3 regions of the Shewanella sp. MSW genome follow, and region 3 is predicted to be linked to each of the others. Evidence: predicted binding sites of a transcription regulator. Region 3 holds the regulator's gene; each other region holds the start of a gene.
The links. The regulator LexA, encoded in region 3, represses DNA repair genes until DNA is damaged. The targets are predictions, from matches to a motif close to TACTGTATNNNNATACAGTA.
Positions count from the first base shown of each region.

Region 1: a site for LexA is predicted at 2,192-2,211, ahead of recA (recombinase RecA). Genes of this name have one in related genera too.
Region 2: a site for LexA is predicted at 2,684-2,703, ahead of AYI96_RS17465 (DNA-methyltransferase). Genes of this name have one in related genera too.

Region 1 is NZ_LVDR01000010.1:125,970-131,648, reverse strand. It holds gene mutS (DNA mismatch repair protein MutS) at 1-1,994, opposite strand, end outside; gene recA (recombinase RecA) at 2,312-3,376, shown strand; gene AYI96_RS12665 (regulatory protein RecX) at 3,388-3,819, shown strand; gene alaS (alanine--tRNA ligase) at 4,288-5,679, shown strand, end outside.
Region 2 is NZ_LVDR01000019.1:80,640-86,318, reverse strand. It holds gene AYI96_RS17470 (DUF6575 domain-containing protein) at 833-1,987, shown strand; gene AYI96_RS17465 (DNA-methyltransferase) at 1,977-2,669, opposite strand; gene hutI (imidazolonepropionase) at 3,221-4,447, opposite strand; gene hutC (histidine utilization repressor) at 4,593-5,315, shown strand; gene hutU (urocanate hydratase) at 5,363-5,679, shown strand, end outside.
Region 3 is NZ_LVDR01000009.1:36,742-42,420, forward strand. It holds partial or broken gene coxB (cytochrome c oxidase subunit II) at 1-328, opposite strand, end outside; gene AYI96_RS11340 (cell division inhibitor SulA) at 799-1,290, opposite strand; gene lexA (transcriptional repressor LexA) at 1,287-1,907, opposite strand; gene plsB (glycerol-3-phosphate 1-O-acyltransferase PlsB) at 2,170-4,596, shown strand; gene mtr (tryptophan permease) at 4,596-5,679, shown strand, end outside.

The DNA of each region.
Region 1 (5,679 bases), on a different contig from region 3:
GCCAGATCGTCCGAGGCGCCGATACGGGTGAAGATCCTGTCAACAGGCCCCAGAATCGCCTTATCTGCCGGCACAAAGCTGCCGATATGTGCCATCAGGGTGATCAGCGCCACCTGACGCATGTAAGTGGACTTACCGCCCATATTGGGGCCTGTGACCACCAACATTTTACGCTCAGGGCTAAGGGTTACCGGGTTGGCGATAAAGGGAGCCTGGCTGACTCGCTCAACTACTGGGTGACGCCCGGCTTCAATATGTATGCCCGGCTTATCGCTCAACTCCGGTTGGTGGTAGTTGAGGCTGTCGGCCCGCTCGGCAAAGTTGCTCAGTACATCCAACTCGGCCGCCGCCATGGCAAAGGCCTGCAGTTCGCTGAGCTTGGGCAGCAGGAGATCGAACAGCTCGTCCCAAAGCTGTTTTTCCAGTGCCAGCGCCTTGCCCTGACTGGAAAGCACTTTCTCTTCATACTCTTTCAGTTCTGGGATGATATAGCGCTCGGTGTTTTTCAATGTCTGGCGTCTTTGGTAGCTCAGAGGCACCAGTGCCGACTGGCCGCGGGAAACTTCGATATAGTAGCCGTGTACCCGGTTGAAGCCGACTTTCAGGGTGGCTATTCCCGTTTGCTCTTTTTCCCTGACTTCCAACTGTTGCAGATAGTCACTGGCGCCTTCACTAAGGCGGCGCCATTCATCCAGTTCGGCATGATAACCATCGCGGATCACGCCGCCATCACGAATAAGTACCGGCGGGTTGTCGACAATCGCCCGCTCCAGCAGCGCGAGCTCTTCAGGGAATTCACTGAGCTGACGTTTCAAACGGCCAAGCTCGGGGCTTTGGGTATTTGCCAATAGTTGCTGCAGTTGCGGCAACAGCGCCAGCGCTTGTCGCAGACGGGCAAAGTCTCTCGGGCGGGCGCTTCTCAGAGCCAGGCGCGCCATGATCCGCTCCACATCACCAAGCGCCTTTAGGTCGTCATGCAACGGCTCGAACAGGCCGCTGGCAATCAACTCTGCCACAGCGGTTTGCCGCAGGCCAATCTGTTGATGGTCTCTGAGTGGCTGATGGATCCAGCGCTGTAACATCCTGCTGCCCATGGGGGTGGCGGTTGCATCCAGCACCGAAGCCAAAGTATTGTCCCGGCCACCGGCAAGGTTCACCGTCAGTTCTAGATTCCGCCGGGTGGCAGCATCCAACACTATACTGTCGCTCTGGTTAAAGCGGGTAATGGCATTGATATGGGGCAGAGCGGTGCGCTGGGTATCTTTGACATACTGCATTAGGCAGCCGGCCGCCTGCAGTGACAGCCTGGCGTCTGTTATGCCAAAACCACGCAGATCTTTGGTGCCGAATTGATCCAGCAACAATCGCATGCTGGTATCCAAGTCAAACTCCCACTCGGGACGACGGCGTTTGCCCTTGATGCCGGCAATCAGGCTTTGTTGGGAAAAGTCTTCGCTGTAGAGCAGCTCGGCCGGTTTGGTGCGTTGCAGCTCGGCCTCCAATGATTCAAGGGTGGCCAGCTCGGCAATCACAAAACGGCCGGAGGCCACATCCAAGGTGGCGTAGCCAAAACCGTTCTTGCCTTCGTAGACGGCGGCCAGCAGGTTATCCTGACGTTCTTGCAGCAGCGCTTCATCGGTGAGAGTTCCGGGAGTCACTATGCGCACTACTTTGCGCTCGACCGGCCCTTTGGACGTGGCCGGATCACCAATCTGCTCACAGATGGCAACCGACTCACCGAGCTGCACCAGCTTGGCTAGATAGCCCTCCACCGCATGATAAGGAATACCTGCCATAGGAATAGGATCGCCACCACTCTTGCCTCTGGCCGTCAGTGAAATACCCAAGAGCTCGGAGGCTTTTTTGGCATCATCGTAAAACAGCTCGTAAAAGTCCCCCATGCGATAAAACAGCAGCATTTCGGCATGCTGCGCCTTCATCGATAGATACTGGCGCATCATAGGGGTGTGTTTTTCCAAATCCGGGTTATCCATAGGCGTAATCACTGCATTCATGGGAGCTTTCAGATATTTCCTTGACTGTGTTTCCAAGAGCGGTTGCCCTTTTTCAATGGCGCCAATAGTATCAGTTATTCATCACTGAGCCAGTCGTGGGCGGGGAAATTTTACGCCTTCGGTCACAAGTGATTGATCAGCAAGCGGCCTTTAAATAAATTACCGCCAGCACTTGATACTGTATGATTGTACAGTATACTAGGTGGCAGATTGGTATTTACCCCAAAGCTCTGAATAAAGGGGCGGCAACATAGATTTCAGGCGACGTATTACGCCGCAATCAAGAGGGAACAGGAATGAAAATAGATCCAAACAAAGAGAAGGCGCTTAACGCAGTTCTGGGACAGATAGAGAAGCAGTTCGGTAAAGGTTCTATCATGAAACTGGGTGAAGACAGAACCATGGATGTCGAAACCATCTCTACCGGTTCGCTTTCTCTGGACGTGGCTCTAGGGGCCGGCGGTCTGCCAATGGGCCGTATTGTTGAGATCTATGGTCCTGAATCTTCAGGTAAAACAACTCTGACACTGGAAGTGATTGCTGCGGCGCAGCGTGAAGGCAAAGTCTGTGCCTTTATCGATGCCGAGCACGCACTGGATCCTATCTACGCCAAGAAGCTGGGCGTGGATATCGATAACCTCCTGTGTTCTCAGCCAGATACGGGTGAACAGGCGCTGGAGATCTGTGATGCGCTGACTCGCAGTGGTGCCGTTGATGTTATCATTGTTGACTCAGTGGCGGCTCTGACTCCCAAGGCTGAAATCGAAGGTGAAATCGGTGATTCCCATATGGGGCTGGCGGCTCGTATGATGAGCCAGGCAATGCGTAAGCTTGCCGGTAACCTCAAGCAGTCCAACACTTTGCTTATCTTCATCAACCAGATCCGGATGAAGATTGGGGTCATGTTCGGTAACCCTGAAACCACCACTGGTGGTAACGCTCTTAAGTTCTACGCCTCAGTTCGTCTCGATATCCGCCGTACAGGCGCTATCAAAGAGGGTGATGAGGTTGTTGGTAACGAAACCCGGGTTAAAGTGGTTAAGAACAAGATTGCCGCCCCCTTCAAACAAGCCGATTTCCAAATTCTCTATGGTCAGGGTATCAACCGTACCGGTGAGCTGGTTGATTTAGGCGTAGCCCACAAGCTGGTGGAAAAATCCGGTGCCTGGTACAGCTACAAGGGTGACAAGATTGGTCAAGGCCGCGCCAATGCAGGTAAGTACCTCAAGGAACACCCTGAAGTGGCTGCCGAAATCGAAGCGGCACTGCGCGCTAAACTGCTCAGCAAAGCAGAAGCAGCTCCTGCCAGCGCCGAGACGGGTGAAGGCAATATCGACTTGGAAACCGGAGAAGTTTTCTGAGCCAGTCGGTAATGGATGTTGCGGTCGCGCTGTTGGCGCGCCGCGACTATGGCCGCGAGCAACTCAAGAGCCGTTTACTGGGCAAGGGCTTTGAGTCGCTTGAGGTAGAACAGACTTTGGATAGTCTGGAAACCAAAGGCTTTATCGATGATCAGCGTTTCGCTGCAGCCTTGTTGCGCAGCCATATTGCCAAGGCCCACGGCCCGGGAAAAGTGCGTCAGGCACTGATGCAAAAAGGCTTGAACAAACAGTGTATCGAGCAGGTTTTGGATGCCTGTGATTGTGACTGGTTTGCCTTGGCGCGCAGCCGCGCACTAAAGAAATTCGGCGATACTCCCGCTGATGATATGAAAGAAAAGGCTCGCCGAATTCGTCACTTGATGGGGCAGGGCTTTAGTTATGATCAAGTGGCATTCGCCCTTGAATATGACCCTTACGACTGATTTTTCTCTATCACTAAAGCCCTTTTCATAACCAAGTTTACCGCTGCCAAATCTCTGCAACTGACTTCATTTGACAAACCCCAACATTCACTCTTATTAAGTTGCAGCCTTTTTTGCGCTCTGTACCAGCACGCAATCCAGGTGCTAGTTTTTGCGCTTGTCGCCCATGGTTATATCCCGCTAAAGCCTCTGTATCCTGGTTTGCCCGCGCAGGTTTCTATACTCGCTGAGTAATTCAACACCTATGGCAAATAGCATTTGCCTACCCCGTTAATCCGGTTTTGGCTTATGCCGTTAATGCTCTCTGTACCTCGGCTGTATCAGGCGTCATACCCTGCGCAATCTAATTGGTATTCTGGCGCTGCATGCTTATAATGCTTGGCAAAAGAGCGCTCGAGTGGCCGGGCGATGCACGCCTTTAGACCACTTTTTATACATTATTCAGGCTTAAGTAACTCAGGACGATTTATGTACCAAACCACAGCAGCACTCAGAAGTGCTTTCCTGGAGTTTTTCCGCAAGAATGGCCATCAGGTAGTCGACAGCAGTTCTCTGGTGCCAGGCAATGACCCCACTCTGCTATTTACCAACGCCGGGATGAACCAGTTTAAAGACGTATTCCTCGGTATGGACAAGCGTAGCTACAGCCGCGCTACCACTTCGCAGCGTTGTGTTCGCGCCGGTGGTAAACATAACGACCTGGATAACGTGGGTTATACGGCCCGTCACCACACCTTCTTTGAGATGCTGGGTAACTTTAGCTTCGGTGATTACTTCAAAGAAGATGCCATTCGCTTTGCCTGGAATTTCTTGACCGAAGAGCTCAAGCTGCCCAAGGAACGTTTGTGCGTTACCGTTTATCAATCCGATGATGAAGCCTTTGATATCTGGAACAAGCAGATAGGAGTTCCCGCCGAGGATATTATCCGTATCGGCGACAACAAGGGCGCACCTTATGCTTCAGATAACTTTTGGCAAATGGGCGATACAGGCCCTTGTGGTCCTTGTACTGAAATTTTCTATGACCACGGTGACCATATCCCTGGCGGTCGCCCAGGTACACCGGAAGAGGATGGCGACAGATTTATTGAGATCTGGAACATAGTTTTCATGCAGTACAACCGTCAGGCCGATGGGGTGATGGAACCTCTGCCCAAGCCATCTGTTGATACAGGTATGGGGATAGAGCGTATTGCCGCCATTATGCAAGGTGTGCATTCCAACTATGAAATTGACGTGTTCCGCACTCTGATTGCCAAGACGGCCGAGATCATCGGCGTAACAGATCTGGAAAACAAATCCCTGCGGGTTATTGCCGACCACATCCGCTCTTGCGCTTTCCTGATTGCCGATGGCGTGATGCCGTCCAATGAAGGCCGGGGCTATGTACTGCGGCGTATCATCCGCCGCGCCGTGCGTCACGGTAACAAGCTGGGTGCCACTGATACCTTTTTCTATAAGCTGGTACCTACACTTATTGACGTGATGGGCGATGCCGCCAAGGGCCTTAAGGCGACTCAGAGCATAGTGGAAAAGGCGCTGAAAGCCGAAGAAGAACAGTTTGCCCGTACACTTGAGCGTGGTCTGGGGATTCTGGATGTAGCCCTGTCTGAACTCAAGGGCGATACCCTGGATGGTGAAACTGTATTCAAGCTCTATGACACCTATGGTTTCCCTATGGATCTGACCGCCGATGTTTGCCGCGAGCGTAATATCAAGGTCGATGAAGAGGGTTTTGATGCGGCGATGGCCGAGCAGCGTAGCCGGGCTCAGGCCGCCGGTCAATTTGGTGCCGATTATAACGCCGGGCTGAAGATTGATGCCGACAGTGAGTTCTGCGGTTACAGCGAACTGAGCGGC
Region 2 (5,679 bases), on a different contig from region 3:
AATCCGTCGTTATTTATCAGAGACTGACCCCTGCAAGGTGCTTCCTTGCGGCTCAGAAAGTGTTTTGGATGTCCTGTATGTTTGGTACCGATGGGATGCAATGTGTGCCATGAAGGCCAAATATGGTGGTAAATGGTGCCGGGGCAAGCAACAAAGCCAAGCAATACATCCCCATTAACCTTAACCCCTTGGTGATTTTGCATAAACAGGCTTAAGCCTGCCGTTGGCCTGCCTGGTAACTGCAGTTTTTGTATGAAGCATGCAAATTACTCGTCTCAGAGAGCCTACTTCCAAAAATACGTCGTTATTTATCAGAGACTGCCCCTGCAACGAGCTTCCTTGCGGCTCAGAAAGTGTTTTGGCTGTCCTGTATGTTCCCTTGCCGCCCCACACGGTGTCGAAAGCCCCTCAGCCACGTTATTTGCGCCAACGGCTTTCGGCGACACCGAGGGGGGAATTGGTGCAATTCTATTAGCACTGAGTAGTTGGAAAAGGGAAAGACAGGACAGCCAAATCTTTTCTGTCGTTACTTATCAGAGACTGACCCCTGCAACGAGCTTCCTTGCAGCTCAGAAAGTGTTTTGGATGTCCTGTATGTTGTAATGAAGGCCAAATATGGTGGTAAATGGTGCCGGGGTAAGCAACAAAGCCAAGCAATACATCCCCATTAACCTTAGATCGTTGGTGATTTTACAGAAACAGGCTTAAGCCTGCCGTTGGCCTGCCTGGTAACTGCAGTTTTTGTATGAAGCATGCAAATTACTCGTCTCAGAGAGCCTACTTCCAAAAATACGTCGTTATTTATCAGAGACTGCCCCTGCAACGAGCTTCCTTGCAGCTCAGAAAGTGTTTTGGATGTCCTGTATGTTCTGCTCCTGATGAGTTTGACAAATGGATTGTTATTCCTACATCTAGCGAAAGAGTTAATAAATTAGAGCAAAAAGACATTTCGATTGTTGAAATGATAAAGCCAAATGCATCGGCGAAAGCATACTTAATAGAAATTAATGTTTCAGATTTCTCTTTGAAAGAAAATTTAATTAAGGTAAGTAAGCTTCAATATTCACTTCCTGATAAAAACGTATTTATCTCAAGCAATATTAATTATGATGGTGTCAGAAAGCACACCCATAAAATTAGAATAGACCAAAAAAGTGGCAAACTTGAATCATCAACATTGGCTCAATCATTAGATTATTTTGTAGATTTTATTTCAACTTATTTGAAAAAATATGATGTTTCAGTATCAATGCTTGCACATGATGCAATCGTCGGTTCGTTCTCTTACAGAATAAAAACAAAAATTGAAGAAGATAAATCTAATTTGGCACTAACGCCTTTGTTTGAATTATCAAGCAAAGAAAAATTTCTTCATTTCATCGATGATAAGAAAATCGATTTACGATTAGTGCGTAGATTATTTGACATTATTTTATCAAAATCTATAACATTAGAAATAATTGATGAAAACTCAACAGATATTATTTTTGCTTTAACACCAGAATTCGTTAATTCAGTAGTGCCAAAAGTTGATGACATGCTTGGTGTATATTTAGATAGTACAATGGTACCACAAGCAGATTCTCTTAAAACAATAAAATCATACATTGACTTGCTTAACAACAAAGAACAAGTAACGGATATTACGTTAGGAGTAACGCCTAGACAGGTAAGTTACTATCGAGATGCGTGTAAGCTTTTAAATCTTATATATGATTATTCATTACTTACACCAATTGGATTTATGGCAGCAGAGAAACAATCTGACGCTAATTTCATCAATACTATTGCTAAGCAATTCGAGCTATCTGACTGTGGCTTTTTGTGGATGAAAACACAAGAAGTTAGCTCTATCTATGAGGTTGATGAGAATACTGCTGCTGATTTCCTTATAGAGTATTGCAATGGACTAAGTGAAAATACAGCGAGAAGAAGAGCTCAAACACTTAAATCTTGGGTGAAAGAGTTCAAGTCATTTAAGCCTTAGAATTACGGATAGCTATTATTCTATCTTTAGCAATTCCAACTGCGTCGATATTTAAATCATTGCCTCTGAACTGTCTATTAAGTTGTTCGGAGGCACAGCCCACAAAACCTGCCCCACAAAAAGGAACTATAACCAAATCTTGTTCGTTAGTGCTCTGAATAATGAGCGTCTTAGCTACATTGACTGGTTTTTCAGTGGGGTAGCCTCTAAGAATTCTCTTTTCTTGTAGAATATCAGGGATAGATAAGTCATTAAGTTTCTTTTTTCCTTTTTCAAAAAAAAGAATAAATTCGTATCTTGCCCTATAGTGGTACCCCATTCCCATAGCCATCTTATCCCAAACAATTGGCTTCCAGAATTTAAAACCAATGCGTTCTGCTATTGGTTTAACAACAAACATTGTTTCTTGATCACAAAATAAATAGAAGTGTGAGTTTTTCTTTAGTACACGATAAATCTCGTTTAATAACTCTTCAAAACGATTGTTTGGAAAAATATCAAACCACTGATTGCTTGAAGATTTACTAACTTTCAATCGAGTTGTTGTACCAACTTTTCGATGTTTTTCCAGTGACTGATACGGGGGATCCGTGATAACAAGATCTACACTCTTATCTTCTAACTGTCGCAGCCAAGTGACAGCATCCATACTAGAAATATCTACACTATCCGAGCGAGTCATACCTAGCCTCTAATATATGTTTATTTACACAGTATAATACTACTTATTTTTGTAAATACCATCATAATTTAAAATACGAGTATACATACCAAGACTAATTTACAACTACGAATTTAATTTTATATACATGATATTATTAGTTTTTTAAACAGAAATTAAAACGGAGTGGCGATTTGGAGTTGTGTGAATAGCTGCATTAAAAATGCTTGAAGCCAAAACCCTCCCTCATGGCAATGAGGTGTTTTGTTATGAGAGTGGAGTTGACCGATATAAGCTAAAGTTGACTGACAATTGCTTTAGTGGAACGTAAAACTTCACTTTCGCCCCATTCCGATACTTCATTAGAGGTAAAGACTAGTTTCTATTGTCATTCTGTGACATTACTAAAATTTGCTAAAGATTGGTTGGTCATTGCGAGCTTAAGTCGCTTTGATAGTACGGAATGGGGCAAAACCAATTTAGGACAATCTGTCAGCTATTCCCTGGCGCTGGGATGTCGGTGCGCAAGCCGACAGCAGGTCGGTGACCTGCCATCCAATCACTTGCCAAACTTATTGATGAATAAGTTTGCCCCCCTTGATGACATCCACCAACGGATTCACGCCGTAGCTGTAGGCGAGTTCGGCTGGAGTTGAGATCCGCCACAGGCAGAAGTCGGCATCCATTCCCTGGCGCAGCATGCCTATGCGCTGTTCACGACCCAGGGCGCGGGCGGCGTTGCGGGTGACACCGGCCAAGGCTTCTTCCGGCGTCAGGCGGAATAGGGTGCAGCCCAGGTTGAGCATCAACAGGGTTGAGCAGATGGGGGAAGTCCCCGGGTTGAAGTCGCTGGCCAGCACCATGGGCACCTGATATTGGCGCAGCAAGGCTATCGGTGGCAGTTGGGTTTCCCGCAGGAAGTAAAAGGCGCCGGGCAACAAGGTGGCGCAGGTGCCGCTCTCGGCCAGGGCCTTGACCCCGGCTTCATCCAGATACTCGATATGATCCACAGACTTGGCCCCCAGACGGGCGGCCAGTATTGAGCCGCCCATGTTGGAGAGCTGCTCGGCGTGCAACTTGATATCCAGCCCTTTGGCCTTGGCGGCGCTGAGAATGGCTTCTGTCTGTTGCAGGTCGAAGGCGATATTTTCACAAAACACATCCACGGCATCGGCGAGATCTTCCGCCAATACCAGAGGTAGCATCTCCTCGATTACCAGTTGCACATATTCCTGCTCCCGGCCTTGATATTCGGCCGGGAAGGCGTGGGCGCCCAGGAAGGTGGTGACCACATCCACATGGTGGTGTTTGCCCAGCTCGCGGGCGACCCTGAGCAACTTGAGTTCGGTGGCGGTTTCCAGCCCGTAGCCCGACTTTATCTCCACCGTAGTAACCCCTTCCTTGGCCAGGGCGTTGAGGCGGCGGCGAGCCTCGTCGAACAGCTCGGCCTCGCTGGCCTCACGGCAGGCCTTAACCGTGCTGATAATGCCGCCACCGGCACGGGCGATTTCTTCATAGCTGGCACCCTTGAGACGCAGCTCGAACTCGTTGGCGCGGTTACCGGCAAACACCAAATGGGTATGGGCATCTATCAACCCGGGCGTCAGCCAGCCGCCTTTGCCCTTGTAAACCGGAGTTGCCAGCACGTCGAAGGCAGGCAGTTCGCTGCGCTTGCCAATCCAGGCTATTTTGCCGTCTTTTACTGCCAGGGCCGCGTCGGTGATGGCGCCATAAGCCTCTGATACAGAAGGGTCCATAGTGGCAATATTGATATCTATCCAAACCTGATCCCAGGACATGCTTGCTCCTTGTTGTTTGCCTTACGCTTGCCTTAATGATGGCAATTGTTGTGATTTTGTGAGCTAACTTGTATTTACTTGTATATACAAGCTAGGATTATAGCCGAGTTTTTCAGCAGATTGAAACCAACACAGAGTCGATTCGATGAGCACAGCCAAGTTCGCCCGCATTAAACAGTACATCTCAGACCGCATTGAGTCGGGTGAATGGGTGGAGCACTCCAGGGTGCCTTCCGAAAACCAACTGGCGGAGCTGTTTGAGTGCAGCCGGATGACGGCCAGACGGGCATTGACCGAGCTGGTGGACAACGGCGTGCTGGAGCGCAGTCAGGGGCTGGGTACCTTTGTGGCCGAGTTCAAGTCGCAGTCATCCATGTTGTCTATCCGCAATATTGCCGATGAGATCAAGGCCCGCGGCCATGGTTACAGCGTGCAGGTGTTGGAGCTGACCGCCATAGAGGCCTTGGCGCCTATCGCCATCGCCCTGGGACTGGAGACCGGCAGCCGGGTGTTTTACTCGGTGCTGGTGCATTGTGAAGAGGGGCTGCCGCTACAGCTCGAGGAGCGCTTTGTAAACCCTCAGTTAATCCCCGACTATCTGCAGCAGGATTTCAATTTGCAGACCCCTCATGAATATCTGTCGCAGGTGGCGCCTTTGACCGAGGCACGCCACACCATAGAGGCGATAGTCGCCAATGAACAGATACGCGCCCGTTTGGCGATCCCCGCCAGCGAGCCCTGTTTACAGATACTGCGCCGCACTTGGTCACGCCAGGGGGTGGTGAGTTTTGCCCGGCTGATCCATCCCGGCAGCCGCTTCCGTCTCGGAGGGCACTTGACCTTCAGAGGCGAACATAAACCTAAATAAAAACAACAAAATAAACCACAAGACAAGCAACAGAGGAATGGAAGTTTATGGATAAGAGACATGATCCGGCGCGCAAAATCATTGCGCCGACCGGCACCACTCTGAACTGTAAGAGCTGGCAGACCGAAGCGCCGCTCAGAATGCTGATGAACAACCTGCATCCGGATGTGGCCGAGCGCCCCGAGGATCTGGTGGTTTACGGCGGTATAGGCCGCGCCGCCCGCGATTGGCAGTGTTTCGATAAAATCGTCGAGGTGCTCAAGCGTCTGGAAGAAGATGAAACCTTGCTGGTGCAATCCGGCAAGCCGGTGGGAGTATTCAAGACCCACAGCGATGCCCCCAGGGTGCTGATCGCCAACTCCAA
Region 3 (5,679 bases):
TCAGCGTCTTGGTTGCGGGGATTGCCATCAGGATAAGGATTAAGAAGGGGATAAGCGTCCAGGCAATTTCTACCTTGGTACTTTCATGGAATTGGGACGCGACTGCCCCTTTGGATTTTCTATGGTTGATCATGGCGTAGATCATCACGCCGAATACGACCAAACCTATGGCGCAGCAGATATAAAGAATGATCATGTGCAGGTGATACACCTTGCCACTGATCTCAGTTACCCCTTGAGTCATATTCAAGGGCATATCTGCCTGAGCACCTGGAGACAACAAGCTGACGCACAACAAGGTCAGCAAAACACACAGCCATTGCTTCACAAGACATCTCCTCTGTCAATTGCATTCGCAACTACAAAGAAGAGTCACACAGTAAGTCTTTGCTCTATGCAAACTCTTCAGTTCCCAAAAAAGCAACGATGACTTCAAAGTGCGGCGGCGGTTTCACTTAGATCTAGGTATACAGGTGGTAACCACTGTTGCACTTACCGCTGAATATACTCAGCATTTCCGGCGACGGCCTTACTCGCTATAAAGCGAAATGGGACGTTCAACCTACGACGAATTGCATGGAGATAACACAATCGTTGTTCTTACATTACTTGTAGATTAAATATTGATCAAGATCACGATATTTTCTAACTGTATGAAAGAAAAGCGTCTGTTAATCTAGAGGTGAATTCTGCGTGAGGGGCTGACCAGCGCGGCTTTGCGTCGATTTACAAGGAAAGGTATTGCACCCAAAAGGCACAGAATAAAGGCCATCCCAGGAATGGCCTTTATTCATACAATTAATGGATGGAGCGGGTAAGTTCGTTGAGGCGGTTATCCATCTCTTTCGCCTGCCGTCCTGTTTCCAGCACTATTCCCATGGCTCTGGCGTTACGGGCAACCAGCTGCAATCGACGGTTATCACGGGCATCCAGGCTGTTTATCCAACTGATCACTGCACTGGAGGTGCCGTTGGTCAAGGCTCTTTCCGTTGCCCACAGGGCTTCGATTTCATCCTTGGTGCGCACCAAGAGAACTCTATCCATTCTGACACCGGCCCTTGCTAAGGTTTCCTTGTAACCTATGTTGGCAGGGGCGTTAATCAAGACTATCCAGCGTCCCTGTTGACTCAATTGCGCCAATTGAGGGCAGAGGCGTAATAATTCCTGACGTCCCTGGCTATGGCTGGCCAAGCTGGAGATGCCGGTATGTTGCCAAGGCTGATTGCCGGCAATACTGGTGTCTGTCCACAGGCCTGGGTGTCTTGGGGCGTTGCCCGTCATTATGCTCATAGCCAGTCTCCATTGCGTATTATGCCTACCGCCAGTCCTTCAATGGTCAATGGCTGGAAAGTCAGGTCGACTTTGATTGGGGAGTAAGCCTCGTTCTCGGCATGTAGATAAACCACATTACCTTTCTTTTCAAAACGCTTCACTGTTACATCGTCTTCAACCCTGGCCACCACGACTTGACCGTTACGGGCTTCTTGTACCTTGTGAACCGCCAGGAGATCACCTTCGAGAATGCCTATGTTCTTCATGCTGTCGCCGCGTACCCGCAGTAGGAAGTCGGCGCAGGGATGGAACATGCCAGGGTCGACCTGGTAATACTGCTCAACATGCTCCTGTGCCAGTATGGGTTCCCCGGCAGCGACCTGGCCTATTAAGGGCAGACCTGCTTCTGACTCCGCTTGTTCATCATGTGACAAGCGAATACCACGAGAGGTGCCTGGCATGATCTCAATACAGCCTTTCTTTGCCAGTGCCTTGAGGTGTTCCTCTGCGGCATTGGCACTCTTGAAGCCTAACCGGGTAGCAATTTCAGCCCGGGTTGGCGGCATGCCGGTGTCGGCTATATTGCGTTTAATCAATTCCAGAATCTGTGCCTGGCGCGGTGTCAGTGGTCTCATGGTGATTCCTGTTTTTTCATACAGTACCTGTCAGTATATACAGTATTTTGATCAGCGCAAGTATTAACCAAAATTGAAACGTTTAGGGGAGGGTAAATGTTTTAACCTGTGGCAGATTTGGACAGTCAGGCTTACGAATTATGTGGAGTTCAAGGAATTTGCCAGAGGAGCTGCCGGGACCGGTTCGCACCTTCCCTAGCTAAGATTCAGGAAGTTCTGGTATTCTATTGGGTTATTGATTGTGGCTCAGACACTGAAAAACATGTCCAAACAAGATTCATTCTGGTTTAAATCACTTCGCTGGCTCCAAAGCAAGCTGGTGCATACCACTGTGGTGCCTCAGGATCCTTTCGCTGATTTGAACCTGGATCTCGCCAAGCCGATGGCCTACGTGATGAAGACGGAGTCTGTCAGTGATATCGCGGCGTTGGCGGAAGTCACCCGTAAATTTGGTTTGCCTTGCCCTTATGAGACGCTCAAGGTTGATGATATTACCGTTCCCAGAGTCGTCTGCCTGGAAGGTGCAAAGCCCCTGTTCGGCAAGCGCAAGGGCAATAAACCTTTTCTCAGCTGTTTCACCTCTTTGCTTCATTTGCATCAGACCAATCCTGAATTGGATATTCAATTGGTGCCAGTGAGTCTCTATTGGGGCCGAACTCCGGGTAAGGAAGATGACAGCATGCGCGCCGCCGTATTTGAGCGGGAAAACCCCACTTGGTTGCGCAAGTTTCTAATGATCCTGTTCCTGGGGCGAGACAACTTTGTGCAGTTTTCCAATGCGGTCTCGCTGCGGCTGATGGCCGATGAACATGGAACCGATAAAGCTATTGCCCATAAGTTGGCGCGAGTGGCCAGGGTACATTTCCGCCGTCAGCGTAAGGTGATGACCGGGCCATTACTGCCCAACCGTCAAGCGCTGTTTAATGAACTGTTGCGTTCGGAAACCCTTAAAAAGGCTATCAAAGAGGAAGCCGCAGCCAAGAAGATCCCCGAGGCCAGGGCCAGGGAAATGGCGGAGGAATATCTCGATGAGATTGCTGCCCACTATTCAGACAGCCTGGTGCGTATTGCCCAGCGGATCCTCACCTGGTTATGGAACAAGCTCTACAAGGGGATCAACATCAAGGGCGCCGAGCAGATACGCCAGCTGCATCATGATGGACATGAGATAGTTTATGTACCTTGCCATCGCAGTCATATGGATTATTTGCTGCTCTCCTATATTCTCTATTTTCAGGGTATGGTTCCGCCTCATATCGCCGCTGGTATCAACCTGAACTTCTGGCCTGCCGGGCCTATATTCCGCCGTGGTGGTGCCTTCTTTATCCGCCGCAGTTTCAACGGTAATAAACTCTATACTGCAGTGTTCCGTGAGTATCTGGATCAGCTGTTTGCCAAAGGCTATTCGGTTGAGTACTTCACCGAAGGTGGCCGCTCCCGTACCGGGCGGTTGTTGTCGCCCAAGACTGGGATGCTGGCGATGACGGTCAACTCTGTGTTGCGGGGTATTGAGCGACCAGTGACTTTGGTGCCTGTGTACCTGGGCTATGACCACGTTATGGAAGTGGCCACTTATCACAAAGAACTCAGCGGCAAGAAGAAGCAAAAAGAATCTGTCTGGCAAGTGGTTGGCGCCTTGCGTAAGTTGGGTAATTTTGGTCAGGGTTATGTAAACTTTGGTGAGCCCGTGACGCTGCAGAATTTCCTCAGTGAGGCGGCACCTAACTGGCGCGAAGAGGTGGCAGCCGATCCCGAGCAGAAACCCAGCTGGTTGACTCCGGCTGTCAATACTCTGGCCAATCGGGTCATGACTCATATCAACGATGCTGCTGCTGCCAGCGCAGTGACCCTCACCAGCTTGGTACTATTGTCCTCAGAGCAGAATGCGCTGGAACGAAACCAGTTGGAACGTCAGTTGGACTTGTATTTGGATCTGCTCAAGGAAGTGCCTTACACCCAGTACATCTCGGTGGCCGAAGGTGACGGTAAGCAATTGCTGCAACAAGGTCTGGAGCTGAATAAGTTTACGGTTCAGGAAGATGAACTGGGCGATATCATCTCAATCGACGAGTCGATTGCGGTAACCATGACTTACTATCGCAACAACATCATTCACCTATTTATGGTGCCTTCTTTGCTGGCCAGCTGCCTGGTGCGTCAAGAGCAGTGCTGCCGATCTCGGATGCAAGCGGTGCTTGAGGATTTCTATCCTTTGCTGCAGGCCGAGCTGTTTATGGGTAAGGCCGATGTCAGAGCCTATGCCGATCAACTGCTGGATCGTTTCATTGCCAAAGGTTTGGTGGCCGAAGAAGTCAATGGCTTCCGAGTGCTGGAAGCCAGGATCAATCCGCTGGCGTTGCTGGCCGAAACCATGAGCGAAACCCTTCAACGTTACGCCATCATCTTTAACTTGCTGGCCGCGCACCCGGGTATTGAGCGTGGCGATTTGGAGCGCGAAAGCCACAAGTTGGCCAGTCGTCTTGGCGCGCTGCATGGGATTACTGCCCCTGAATTTTACGACAAGAAACTCTACGGCATCTTGAGTATCAAGCTCAAAGAGCTTGGGTATCTCACCAAGGAAGATACCCGCCATGATATAGAGCGAACCCGGGATTATGCCAACCAGCTACTGCGTCCTCAGGTCAAGCAAACCATAGTTGACAGCGTCGCCGCCGAACAGGAGGCCTGATGGCCAATCATATGAATGCGGCGCCTGCCAAGGCGTCTTTGCTGGGCGGCGCCATGATCATCGCCGGGACCACAGTCGGTGCCGGCATGTTTTCGCTGCCGGTAGAAGGTGCCGGCATGTGGTTTGGCTACTCTGTGCTTATGCTGCTGGGGGTGTGGTTTTGCATGTTCATGTCCGGGCTACTGCTGCTGGAAACCAATCTCCATTTTGAGCCCGGCGCCAGCTTTGACACCCTCACCAAGGAAACTTTGGGGCAATTCTGGCGGGTGCTTAACGGCGCTTCGATAACCTTCGTGCTCTATATCCTTACTTACGCCTATATCAGTGGCGGCGGCTCCATAGTCAATCACAGCCTGGAAGGGATGGATATCAGCCTGCCGCAGAGCTTTGCCGCCCTGGTGTTTGCCCTGGTGCTGGCACTGGTGGTGCTGATAAGTACCAAGGCCGTGGATCGGATCACCACTATAATGCTGGGCGGGATGATTATCAGCTTCTTTCTGGCGATAGGCAATCTGCTGATCGGCATAGACACCAGCAAGTTGTTACTACCTGATGGCGAGAACTCTTATGGCTCATATCTGTGGGCGGCCATTCCTTTCGGGCTGGCGAGTTTTGGCTATCATGGCAATGTGCCGTCGCTGGTGAAATACTACGGCAAGCAACCGGGCACTATTATCAAGGCGATTTTTTTAGGTACCTTTATCGCCTTGGCTATCTACCTGTGTTGGTTGGTGGCGACCATGGGTAATATTTCCCGCGGCGAATTCGGCGCTATTATTGCTCAGGGCGGCAATATGGGCGTATTGGTTGGCGCCTTGTCCAAGGTGATGGATAACTCGCTGCTCAACACCATGCTCACTCTGTTTGCCAATCTGGCGGTAGCCTCTTCATTTCTTGGGGTGACCTTGGGCTTGTTTGACTATTTGGCAGATCTGTTTGGTTTTGACGACAGTCGCTGTGGCAGGGCCAAGACCGCCTTGGTGACTTTCCTGCCTCCGACTTTATTGGGTATGTTGTTTCCCGATGGCTTCCTGGTCGCTATCGGCTTTGCTGCCCTGGCGGCTACAGTTTGGGCCGTCATAG